3 regions of the Martinezella sp. CNPSo 3732 genome follow, and region 2 is predicted to be linked to each of the others. Evidence: predicted binding sites of a transcription regulator. Region 2 holds the regulator's gene; each other region holds the start of a gene.
The links. Region 2 encodes PhoB, which activates phosphate uptake and scavenging genes when phosphate is short. Its sites were predicted from a motif close to TGTCATNNANCTGTCAT; they were not measured.

Region 1: a site for PhoB is predicted at 1,058-1,074, ahead of AC13RM_RS09640 (DapH/DapD/GlmU-related protein). Genes of this name have one in related genera too.
Region 3: a site for PhoB is predicted at 1,521-1,537, ahead of AC13RM_RS29015 (alkaline phosphatase). Genes of this name have one in related genera too.

What each region holds. Positions count from the first base shown of each region.
Region 1 is NZ_JBXSOO010000003.1:198,444-201,629, reverse strand. It holds gene recN (DNA repair protein RecN) at 1-912, shown strand, start outside; gene AC13RM_RS09640 (DapH/DapD/GlmU-related protein) at 1,113-1,745, shown strand; gene AC13RM_RS09635 (CDP-diacylglycerol diphosphatase) at 1,767-2,507, opposite strand; gene ligA (NAD-dependent DNA ligase LigA) at 2,853-3,186, shown strand, end outside.
Region 2 is NZ_JBXSOO010000021.1:99,444-102,629, forward strand. It holds gene AC13RM_RS26395 (aspartate aminotransferase family protein) at 1-226, opposite strand, end outside; gene AC13RM_RS26400 (GcrA family cell cycle regulator) at 651-1,178, shown strand; gene phoB (phosphate regulon transcriptional regulator PhoB) at 1,371-2,054, opposite strand; gene phoU (phosphate signaling complex protein PhoU) at 2,086-2,799, opposite strand; gene pstB (phosphate ABC transporter ATP-binding protein PstB) at 2,851-3,186, opposite strand, start outside.
Region 3 is NZ_JBXSOO010000026.1:81,343-84,528, reverse strand. It holds gene AC13RM_RS29015 (alkaline phosphatase) at 1-1,481, opposite strand, end outside; gene AC13RM_RS29010 (Lrp/AsnC family transcriptional regulator) at 1,806-2,285, shown strand; gene AC13RM_RS29005 (SAM-dependent methyltransferase) at 2,424-3,140, shown strand.

The DNA.
Region 1 (3,186 bases), on a different contig from region 2:
AGCCACGAGGCGCCTGGCTTGCTCGAAGATACCGTGGCGCTGCTCGATGCCGCTCTCGATCAGCTGTCCAACGCACAGATGGAAGTGGAAGCAGCACTCCGCAAAACAGAATATGATCCGCGCGAACTGGAGCGGGTCGAAGAGCGTCTCTTCGCGTTGCGGGGCGCCTCGCGTAAATATTCCGTGCCGGTGACGGAACTGCCGGCCTTGGCCGCACGCATGATTTCGGATCTCGCTGATCTCGATGCCGGCGAAGAGCGGCTGGCGCGTCTTGCCGCCGAGCTTTCGGCCGCCAAGGCGGATTATGATGTTGCCGCGCGCAGTTTGTCGGAGAAACGTCGCCATGCCGGCGAGGCTCTTGCCTCAGCCGTCATGGCCGAATTGCCGGCCCTGAAGCTTGAGCGCGCGCGTTTCATGGTGGAGATATCAAGCGATCCAGAGGCCGGGACGGCCGAGGGCATCGACGTCGTCGAATTTCACGTACAGACGAACCCTGGCACGCGGCCGGGACCGATCACCAAGGTTGCCTCAGGCGGCGAACTGTCACGCTTCCTGCTGGCGCTGAAGGTGGCGCTCGCCGATCGCGGCTCGGCGCCGACCCTCGTCTTCGACGAAATCGACACCGGCGTCGGCGGCGCGGTGGCCGATGCCATCGGCCAGCGGCTGAAGCGCCTTTCCGATCGCGTACAGGTGCTGTCGGTCACCCACGCCCCGCAGGTCGCGGCTCGCGCTGCAACGCATCTCCTGATCTCCAAGGGACCGGTCGCGGACGGCTCGGAAAAGATTTCCACACGCGTTGCCACCATGGAACCGAAGGATCGCACCGAGGAAATCGCCCGCATGCTCGCGGGTGCTTCGGTAACCGAAGAGGCGAGGGCGGCCGCCAAGCGTTTGTTGGCTGGCAACGGCTGATCTCTCCCATGGTGATACTTGGAGCAGAGGCCGGCGACGACTTGCCCGAAGCAGACATAGCAGCAAGGTCAGCGACTATAGCGCTGACGCGCGTCGGAACTCGTCATCTGCCACCGACATTTGCCTCGGTCTTTCGACGGTCTTGCGTCATATAGCCTTTATCGTCCCCGGTTAGGCAGGCCAGAATCCGGAGACCATCCATGCACTCGACCCCACAGCCCAATCGCCCCAAAATCGCGGAAACCGTCATTCACCCGACGGCGAACATAAAGGATTCGAGCATCGGCAGATGCTGTGAGATTTTGGCGGACACATCTCTGCACACCGCCGAACTCGGAGATTTCTCCTACTTGGGGCCGCGCTGCATTGTCGGTGACGCAACGATTGGAAAGTTTTGTGCCATTGCGGCGGAGGTCAGAATTGGCGCTCCCAATCACCCGATGGACCGGCCGTCCATGCATCGCTTCACCTATTGTCCGGAATATTACGCGGCGGGCGCCGTGCGGGACCACGCCTTTTTCGATCGGCGAAAGGAAGACCGCGCCGTCATCGGCAACGATGTCTGGATTGGTCATGGCGTGATCGTTTTGCCGGGCGTAAAGGTTGGAGACGGCGCCGTGCTTGCAGCGGGTGCGGTCATCACGAAAGATGTCCAACCATATACTGTCGTCGGCGGTATTCCCGCCAAATTCATTCGAGAGCGGTTTTCGCGAAGTATCGCAGAGAGACTTACGTCCATTGCCTGGTGGGATTGGCCGTTCGAAACCATCATGGAGCGGCTTGTCGATTTTCAGTCAAGCGACATAGAAGCCTTTTGCGAGCGCTGGTCTTGATCCGCGTCTGAGCAACATGCATTAGAGCTGGCATTTAGGATCGATCATATCCTCCGCCGACCCGCGGGATTTGTGCGCTTCGTTTATTCTCGCGAGAATATAGAAGCCACGCTGTCCGTCCGGCAATATCGAGCCAAAGACGCCGACCACGACGTTTTCCATATTTGAACGGGCGCCATCAACGCCGTCTGCGACGAGCTTCAGTGGGTTCAAATTCGAGAGGTCATCGGCTGCAAGGAAGGTTGCCCACCAACCAGCTCGCGTCTTCAGGTCCGTAAACCGGCCGCTTTCAATTTCCGTCACATGGGCCTTCAAGAGCGCCCTAAAGCGGGGCGTCTCGCACCCCATGTGGATATGAAGCCGGTCTTGTGTGCGCCAACTGGCTGCGTTTATCGCCAGGGCAAAATTCTGTCGCGAAGCCTTCATTGCACGCGGATCGGTCGCTGACAGCTCTCTCCACGCTTCGTCAAAATAGTTCGGCGCTCCCGTGGCCAGAAGGCGTGGGTCCTCGATGCCGGGGACATCGGCGAGCGGTGCAAGAATGGTGCGCTCTTTGTCAGCCGGTTCGCGAAGAACAACGTATGAAGACAATGGGTCCTGCGACCGGACTATCTTGAGGCACGGATATGGTGAGCCTGTCAGGGTAGAGTTGACTTCGCAAGCTCTAACGACCAGCCCCAAAGCAGAGCGGCTGACGAATGAGCTCATGAGCATGACTGCAATAACGAGAGAAATAGAGAGAACGATAAGACGATGCTTCATGCGTGACTTCGAATTTCTGCTGATGATCCAATCATTTCCCGAGATTTGGTTCTCATAATATAGCCTACCTTAAATCCCCTGCGATAGACGCGGAAGAGCCGCTGCCCCAGGAATTGGATAGAGAATTCCACCAGGGTTGTCTGGGCGCCGATATTTCCCGCACCTGTAACATCAAGAACGACCGATCACGGCGTAAAGTTGTCGTGAGCAGCGCGGCCACCTTTATCGGCGCGGCGATTGAATTGCGGATTTTCCCTTTGTTTTTACGTGTTCCGAGCTGAAAACCGCTTCGCACTTTTCGCGGAAGTGCTCTAAAACATCTTCGAAATCGGGGAGTGTAGATTCATGAGCACCGAACAGAAGCCCGTCGAGGATTTGACCGAGGAGGAAGCGGCCGCGGCGCTTGCCTATCTGGCTGCGGAGATCGCGCGCAACGATGCGCTTTACCACGGCAAGGATGCGCCGGAGATTTCGGATGCCGAGTATGATGCGCTGAAGCGACGCAATGATGCCATCGAGGCCCGGTTCCCGGCCTTGATTCGCGCCGACAGTCCCTCGCGCCGGGTTGGCGCCGCGCCATCTGAGACGTTTGCTCCCGTGGTCCATGCAAGGCCGATGCTCTCGCTCGACAACACGTTCTCGCAGGAGGATGTCGAGGATTTCGTCGCCAGCGTCTATC
Region 2 (3,186 bases):
GACCGGGCACCTCATAGAGGTTGGACAGGTGCCAGACCTTGTCGGCCTGCGCCTTCAGCTCGGCGACGAGATGAGGATGAGCATGACCGAGCGAGTTGACCGCGACGCCGGCTGCGAAATCGAGGTAGCGTTCGCCATTTTCGGTGACCAGCCAGACGCCCTCGCCTCGCTCGAACCGTAGCGGAGCGCGCATGTAGGTGTCATAAAGCGGCGTGGTCTCGGCCATGGCCATATCTCCTGATCACAACTTTAAGGACCGATCGCTTCCATTTGATGAAACGGGTCCGAAAAAATCAAAAATGCCGCCTTGCGGCGGCCTGGGCACTATTGATGTTTTGCATCGCGATGTCAACAAAACTGGCGTTTTAGCAGGTGCGAGATAACGCTTGCGGGCAAAAGAGATAGGTTCGGCGGCGCCTATTGCAGAAATGCCACGCCTGGGCAGCAAGTTGGGGAAAACCTCGAAATCGATTCCTCAAGATTCTCGCGACTCTTGTCACGGAGTCAGCCTCACACTAGGTTAAAAAGCAATTGCTAGACTGCATGCGGCGGAACTAGTCACCACAATTTTAGAGCGTTTCGCGCCTCGTTCCCATGCGAGGCAATGGTGAGGGATTCTGCCATCGGAAACGCGACAGCGGAGACAGGGCATGAATTGGACAGACGAACGCGTCGAGAAGCTGAAAAAGCTATGGTCCGAAGGGTTGAGCGCCAGCCAGATCGCTGCGCAGCTCGGTGGCGTGAGCCGTAATGCCGTCATCGGCAAGGTGCACCGCCTGAACCTTCCCGGCCGAGCGAAGGCGGGCGGCACGGCAACCGCAGCGCGCACGCCGAAGCGCAGCGCAGCTGCACCCCGCGCCGCGACCTACGGATCGCGCGTTGCTACCCGCACGGTCGTCGCCCGCCAGCAGGGCGCAACCATGCTGAAGGAAGAGATCGAGATCGATTCCGTCAATGAAATCCAGTATCGTCCGGCATCGAACGTCGTCGTTCCGATCTCCCGCCGCCTCGGCCTGACGGAACTGACGGAGCGCACCTGCAAGTGGCCGGTCGGCGACCCGCTGAAGGACGACTTCCACTTCTGCGGCAATGACAGCCCAGATTCTTCGCCCTACTGCACCTATCATCAGCGCATGGCATACCAGCCGGTGCATGACCGCCGTCGTAACAACGGCTGAAAGCCACAGCAAGACAATGAGAAACGGGCCCTCGAGGCCCGTTTTTCTATTTCCGCCGCTATTTAAAGCACGTCACGATCTTTCAGATTCGCTTCCTGTGCTTTAGGTTTTCCGTCTGGCGCATGTCGTTCTCGCAAAACCGCTACGCACTTTTGGGCGACATGCTTTAGTGATACCCGAGCGGCAAGCCGCTCAGGCTTCCATGGAATAGCCCGCGCCGCGAACGGTGCGGATGACATCCTGCATATTGGAGAAATTGAGCGCCTTGCGCAGGCGGCCGACATGGACGTCGACGGTGCGTTCGTCGACGTAGATATCGTGACCCCATACGCCGTCGAGCAGCTGCGAGCGCGAGAAGACGCGGCCGGGCGAGGACATCAGGAATTCCAGCAGGCGGAATTCCGTCGGCCCCAGCCGTACTTCGCGGCTCTTGCGGTGGACGCGATGGGTTTCGCGGTCCAGCTCGATATCGCCGCAGCGCAGCACCGTGGAGAGAACCTCCGGGCGGGCACGCCGCAGCATCGCCTTGACGCGAGCCATCAGCTCCGGCGTCGAGAACGGCTTGACGACATAATCGTCCGCGCCGGTCGAAAGCCCACGCACGCGCTCGCTTTCCTCGCCGCGGGCCGTCAGCATGATGATCGGCAGTCGCTCCGTCTCCGGCCGCATACGCAGCCGGCGGCAGAGCTCGATGCCCGATACGCCGGGGAGCATCCAGTCGAGGATCAGGAGATCGGGGATGCGCTCCTGGAGACGCAGCTCGGCCTCATCGCCTCTGAGGATCGTGTCGACCTCGAAGCCTTCGGCCTCAAGATTGTAGCGCAGCAGAACGCTGAGCGCTTCCTCGTCTTCTACAACAGCAACTCTCGGAACCATGCGCCTATGGTCTCCTTTCTTCGCTTCCAGATTATTCCGTCACTGCGCCGACGGTATTGGCGGTATCGTCCTTCGGGCGTTCGCCTTCCGGCTGAGCACCTGTCGCCATGTAATAGATCGTCTCGGCGATATTGGTGGCGTGGTCGCCGATGCGCTCGATGTTCTTGGCGCAGAAGAGAAGATGCGTGCAGGTGGTGATGTTGCGCGGATCTTCCATCATGTAGGTCAGCATCTCGCGGAAGAGCGAGGTGTACATGGCGTCGATTTCCTCGTCACGTTCGCGGATCGACACGGCCTTGTCGGGCGAGCGGGTCGCGTAGACATCGAGAACTTCCTTGAGCTGGCTCAAAGCCAGTTCGGAGAGATGCTCGATGCCGCGGGCGAGACGGCGGGGGACACCGGTGCCCTGCACAGCGATGACGCGCTTTGCGGTGTTCTTGCCGAGATCGCCGACGCGCTCCAGATCGGAGGCGATGCGGATCGAGCCCATGATTTCACGAAGGTCCGCTGCCATCGGCTGACGGCGAGCAATGGTGACGATCGCCTTGTCGCCGACTTCGCGCTCGGCATGGTCAAGAACGACGTCATCGGAGATGACTTTCTGGGCCAAGGCAGCGTCGCTGTTGACCAGCGCGCGTACGCTGTCGCTAACCATCTGCTCGGCCAGGCCGCCCATTTCGGCAATGCGGCGCGTCAGGAACTTCAGGTCTTCGTCATAGGCTGAGAGAATGTGGGTGGAGACCATTTTTCTATCCTCAAGGTGAACTGTGTGAAATGAGCCGCGCGCCTGACATCATCAACCAAAACGGCCCATGATGTAATCCTGCGTGCGGTAATCGTCGGGATTGGTGAACATCTTATCGGTGTCGTTCTCCTCGACCAGGTGGCCGAGATGAAACATTGCGGTACGCTGCGAGACGCGGGCTGCCTGCTGCATGGAATGCGTCACGATGACGATGGTGAAATTCTCCCGAAGCTCGTGGATGAGATCCTCGACCTTGGCGGTCGCGATCGGATCGAGCGCCGAGCACGGCTCGTCCATCAGGATGACCTCCGGGCTGACCGCAACGGCGCGCGCGATGCACAGACGCTGCTGCTGACCGCCCGACAAGCTCGTGCCGGCGTCATGGAG
Region 3 (3,186 bases), on a different contig from region 2:
TCGTAGTGATCAGGGCCGTTATTGGCGGCCATGAACAGGCGACGCGAAACGTCGACGCGATCCGGATAGCCGTCGCCATCCTTGTCTTCGTAGTTCGGGAAGCCGGCAGCGGCATAGGTGCCGACCTTTTCGCGCATTTCGGTACCCGGCTTGTTATCGTCGACGGTGCCGATGATCGAGACGCCATGCGTGTGGTCGCCGGTGACGACAATAAGCGTATCCGGGTTCTTTTCCTGGAATGCGTGGGCAACGGCCACGGCCTTGTCGAACTCGATCGTGTCGACCAGTGCACGATCCCAGTCGAGCGGATGGCTCATCTTATCGATGGAGGCACCTTCAACCACGAGGAAGAAACCGTCCGGGTTCTTGGCGAGCTTGTCGAGCGCGACCTTGGTCATGTCGACCAGACCGGGCTGGTTCGGGAACTTGTCGACGGTGCCCTTCTTGAGGAATTCGCGATCGAGCGCGACATCGAGGTTGCCGGTGTGGAAGAGACCGAGCAGCTTGCCCTGGTTGGAGCCGGCAGCTGCGGCCAGTTCGCTCTTGTCGGTGGCAACGGCATAGCCGGCATCCTTGAAGAGCGCGATATAGTCCTTGTCGTCCTTGCGCTTGGAGCCCGGAACGCTCTTCGCCAGGAAATAGGCCGAGCCGCCGCCGAGCAGGACATCCGGCTTGACGTCGTACATCATGCCGACGATCTCAGCCTTGTCGCCACGCTTGCGCGTATGGGAAACGAGCGCTGCCGGCGTCGCATCTTCGACTTCGGCCGTGGTGACGATCCCGAGCGACTTCTTGCCCGTGCGGCGCAGGGCCTCGCCGATCGTTTCGACCTTCGGGTCGTCTAGGCTTGCCGGCGTGCGGTCGGCATAGACGCCGAGTGCGTTTACCGCCGACTTGTGGCCGGTCATGTAGGCCGACATGGTGTTGGCACTGTCGGTGGCAATCGCCGAGGTCGAGGACGTGCCGATGAAGGCAACCGGCGGGATGTCGTCCATGGCGAGGCGGCCATTGGCCTTGCCTTCGGTCATGCCCTTAGACATGAGGCGGGCGCCGGTGCGATGCGCAACCGAGAGACCGTCGCCGAGCAGGAAGATGATGTTCTTGGCCTTCGGCATGGCCGATGTGCCATAGACATCCCAGTTGACGGACTTCTTCTCGTCGCCGGCCAAAACCTCGACCTTGTACTGGCCGGGCTTTGCGAGCTTGACGCCACGCAGGATCAGGGCGGACCCAAGAACCTTGTCTTCAGTGCCCTTTTCTTCTGCGACGAAATCAGCCGCCTTGCCGAAAACCGCATCGTAGCTTTCGCCGTTGACCGTGACCTTCACGTCTTCCGGCTTCACAACCTTGCTGAATTCCACCTTGAAATCGAACGGAGAGCCGGCGAGTACCGTTGCCCGGTCCAACGGATAGACTGTCGCTGCATGGGCTGCGCCGGACATTACGGTCGCAGACATCATGGCGAGAAGAAGTTTACGCATTTATACCCCCTGCGTTTGGTTGCTTCCCGCCTCCCACTTATAAAAGCCAGATGACAATTATGTAAAAAGGAGTCGACTTTCTGCAACCGGAAATTCTAAAGGGACAAACGCTAGGAAGGCTGATTGTATGCGCGGCATCTAAAGAGATGGCGCGAACGGGGTGGCTGCGCAGTCCCTTTCCGTTTCACTTGGTCCAAAAGCCTCGAAAACCATCGCGTTCAACTACGCAAGACTTGGCGTGGGATTAACCCCGAAAGCTTGTAACTTTCTGAGGAAAAGGCAAAACTCATACAGGCTTCGTGAGGATTTTGAGAGTTTTGCGCAATGGATGAACAGCTCGGCAAATTGGATCTGCGCCTGCTGGAGGAACTTCAGAAAGACGGCAGATTGACGAACAACGAACTCGGCGAGCGCATTGCCCTTTCGCCCTCGCAATGCTCGCGCCGCCGCACCAGACTGGAGGCGGAAGGCTATATTCGCAGCTACCAGGCCAATCTCGACCGGCAGCGACTGGGGCTGGATATGCTCGTTGTCATTTCGGTGACGCTTGCCACCCATAACAGAGACAATGCCCGCCGTTTTTCGCAGCTCATCAACGGACTGCCGGAGGTGCTGGAAGCCTATGCGCTGACAGGTGAAATGGACTATCACCTTAAGGTCGCCACCCGCGGGCTTACCGATCTCTCCCGCTTCGTCAACGACGTGCTGCTGCCGCATGAATCCGTTCAGCACGTGAAGACGGCGATCGTCCTCGATACCCTCAAGACCTTCGAAGGATTTCCAATCGCGCTACCACAAGGCTGACATGGCTTCGGCGTTCGATGGTCGTCGTTGCGCTGCCCTTTCCTATCGAGCGTCAGGGCAATTTTTGAGGGCTTGCTTTCGGCGCATGCAGCCTTTCCAATCACGCCAAAGACTACACCCTTGGCGAGGACAGGCTTCATGACATACGCGGCCGTACAGACACGAAATCTCGAAGAATTTTCCGAGGTCCTGCTAAGGTGTAACCACCTGTACCATCCAAGCAACGACAGTATTGCTTTGCGCAATGTTGTCGAAAGCCGGCGCCAGATCGAGATATTCGACTATAACCTTTCCGCCGATGCCTTCACCCGTGCATTCGGCATGCGAAACTCTCTGAAATGCCTGCAGGCGCTTACCAGCCTCGAAGACGCCGTCCACAGATATAGAAGGGTATGCGATCTCGGCTGCGGCTCCGGCGCCTTCAGCCTTGCCTTTGCCTATCTAGCCCACAATCCCGAGCTGGAGCTTCGGGGGCTGGATTTATCCGAACACCAGCTGTCCCTCGCCAGAGAATTGATGGCTGCCGCGGGGTTGCCCGGCGATTTCCAGTTCGAGCAAAGAAATCTGCCGGCGCAGATCGGTTACCTCCCCGATCTGACAATTTCCTCGTACTGGTTCTGCGAAAATGAGCGCGTGCTCGCCGATCCCCTTCTCTTCGATCTCATGGCCGGTCGGGAGATGCTCATTGTCGATTATGAGACGATTATCGACCGCATCGCCGCCTGTCTTCCCAAAGGGTTCCGTATTCTTGCGCGGCGCAGCGCCCATGTTGACATTCCATCCGCGCTGACGGATTTCGTCGCGCAGAAGAGAGCAAGTGTTCACAGCATCCACATTGGCCGGACCGCAGCTTAAAGGAGCAAGCTAAACCTCTGCTCCTTTGAAAAGTGCGTGCAGCTCT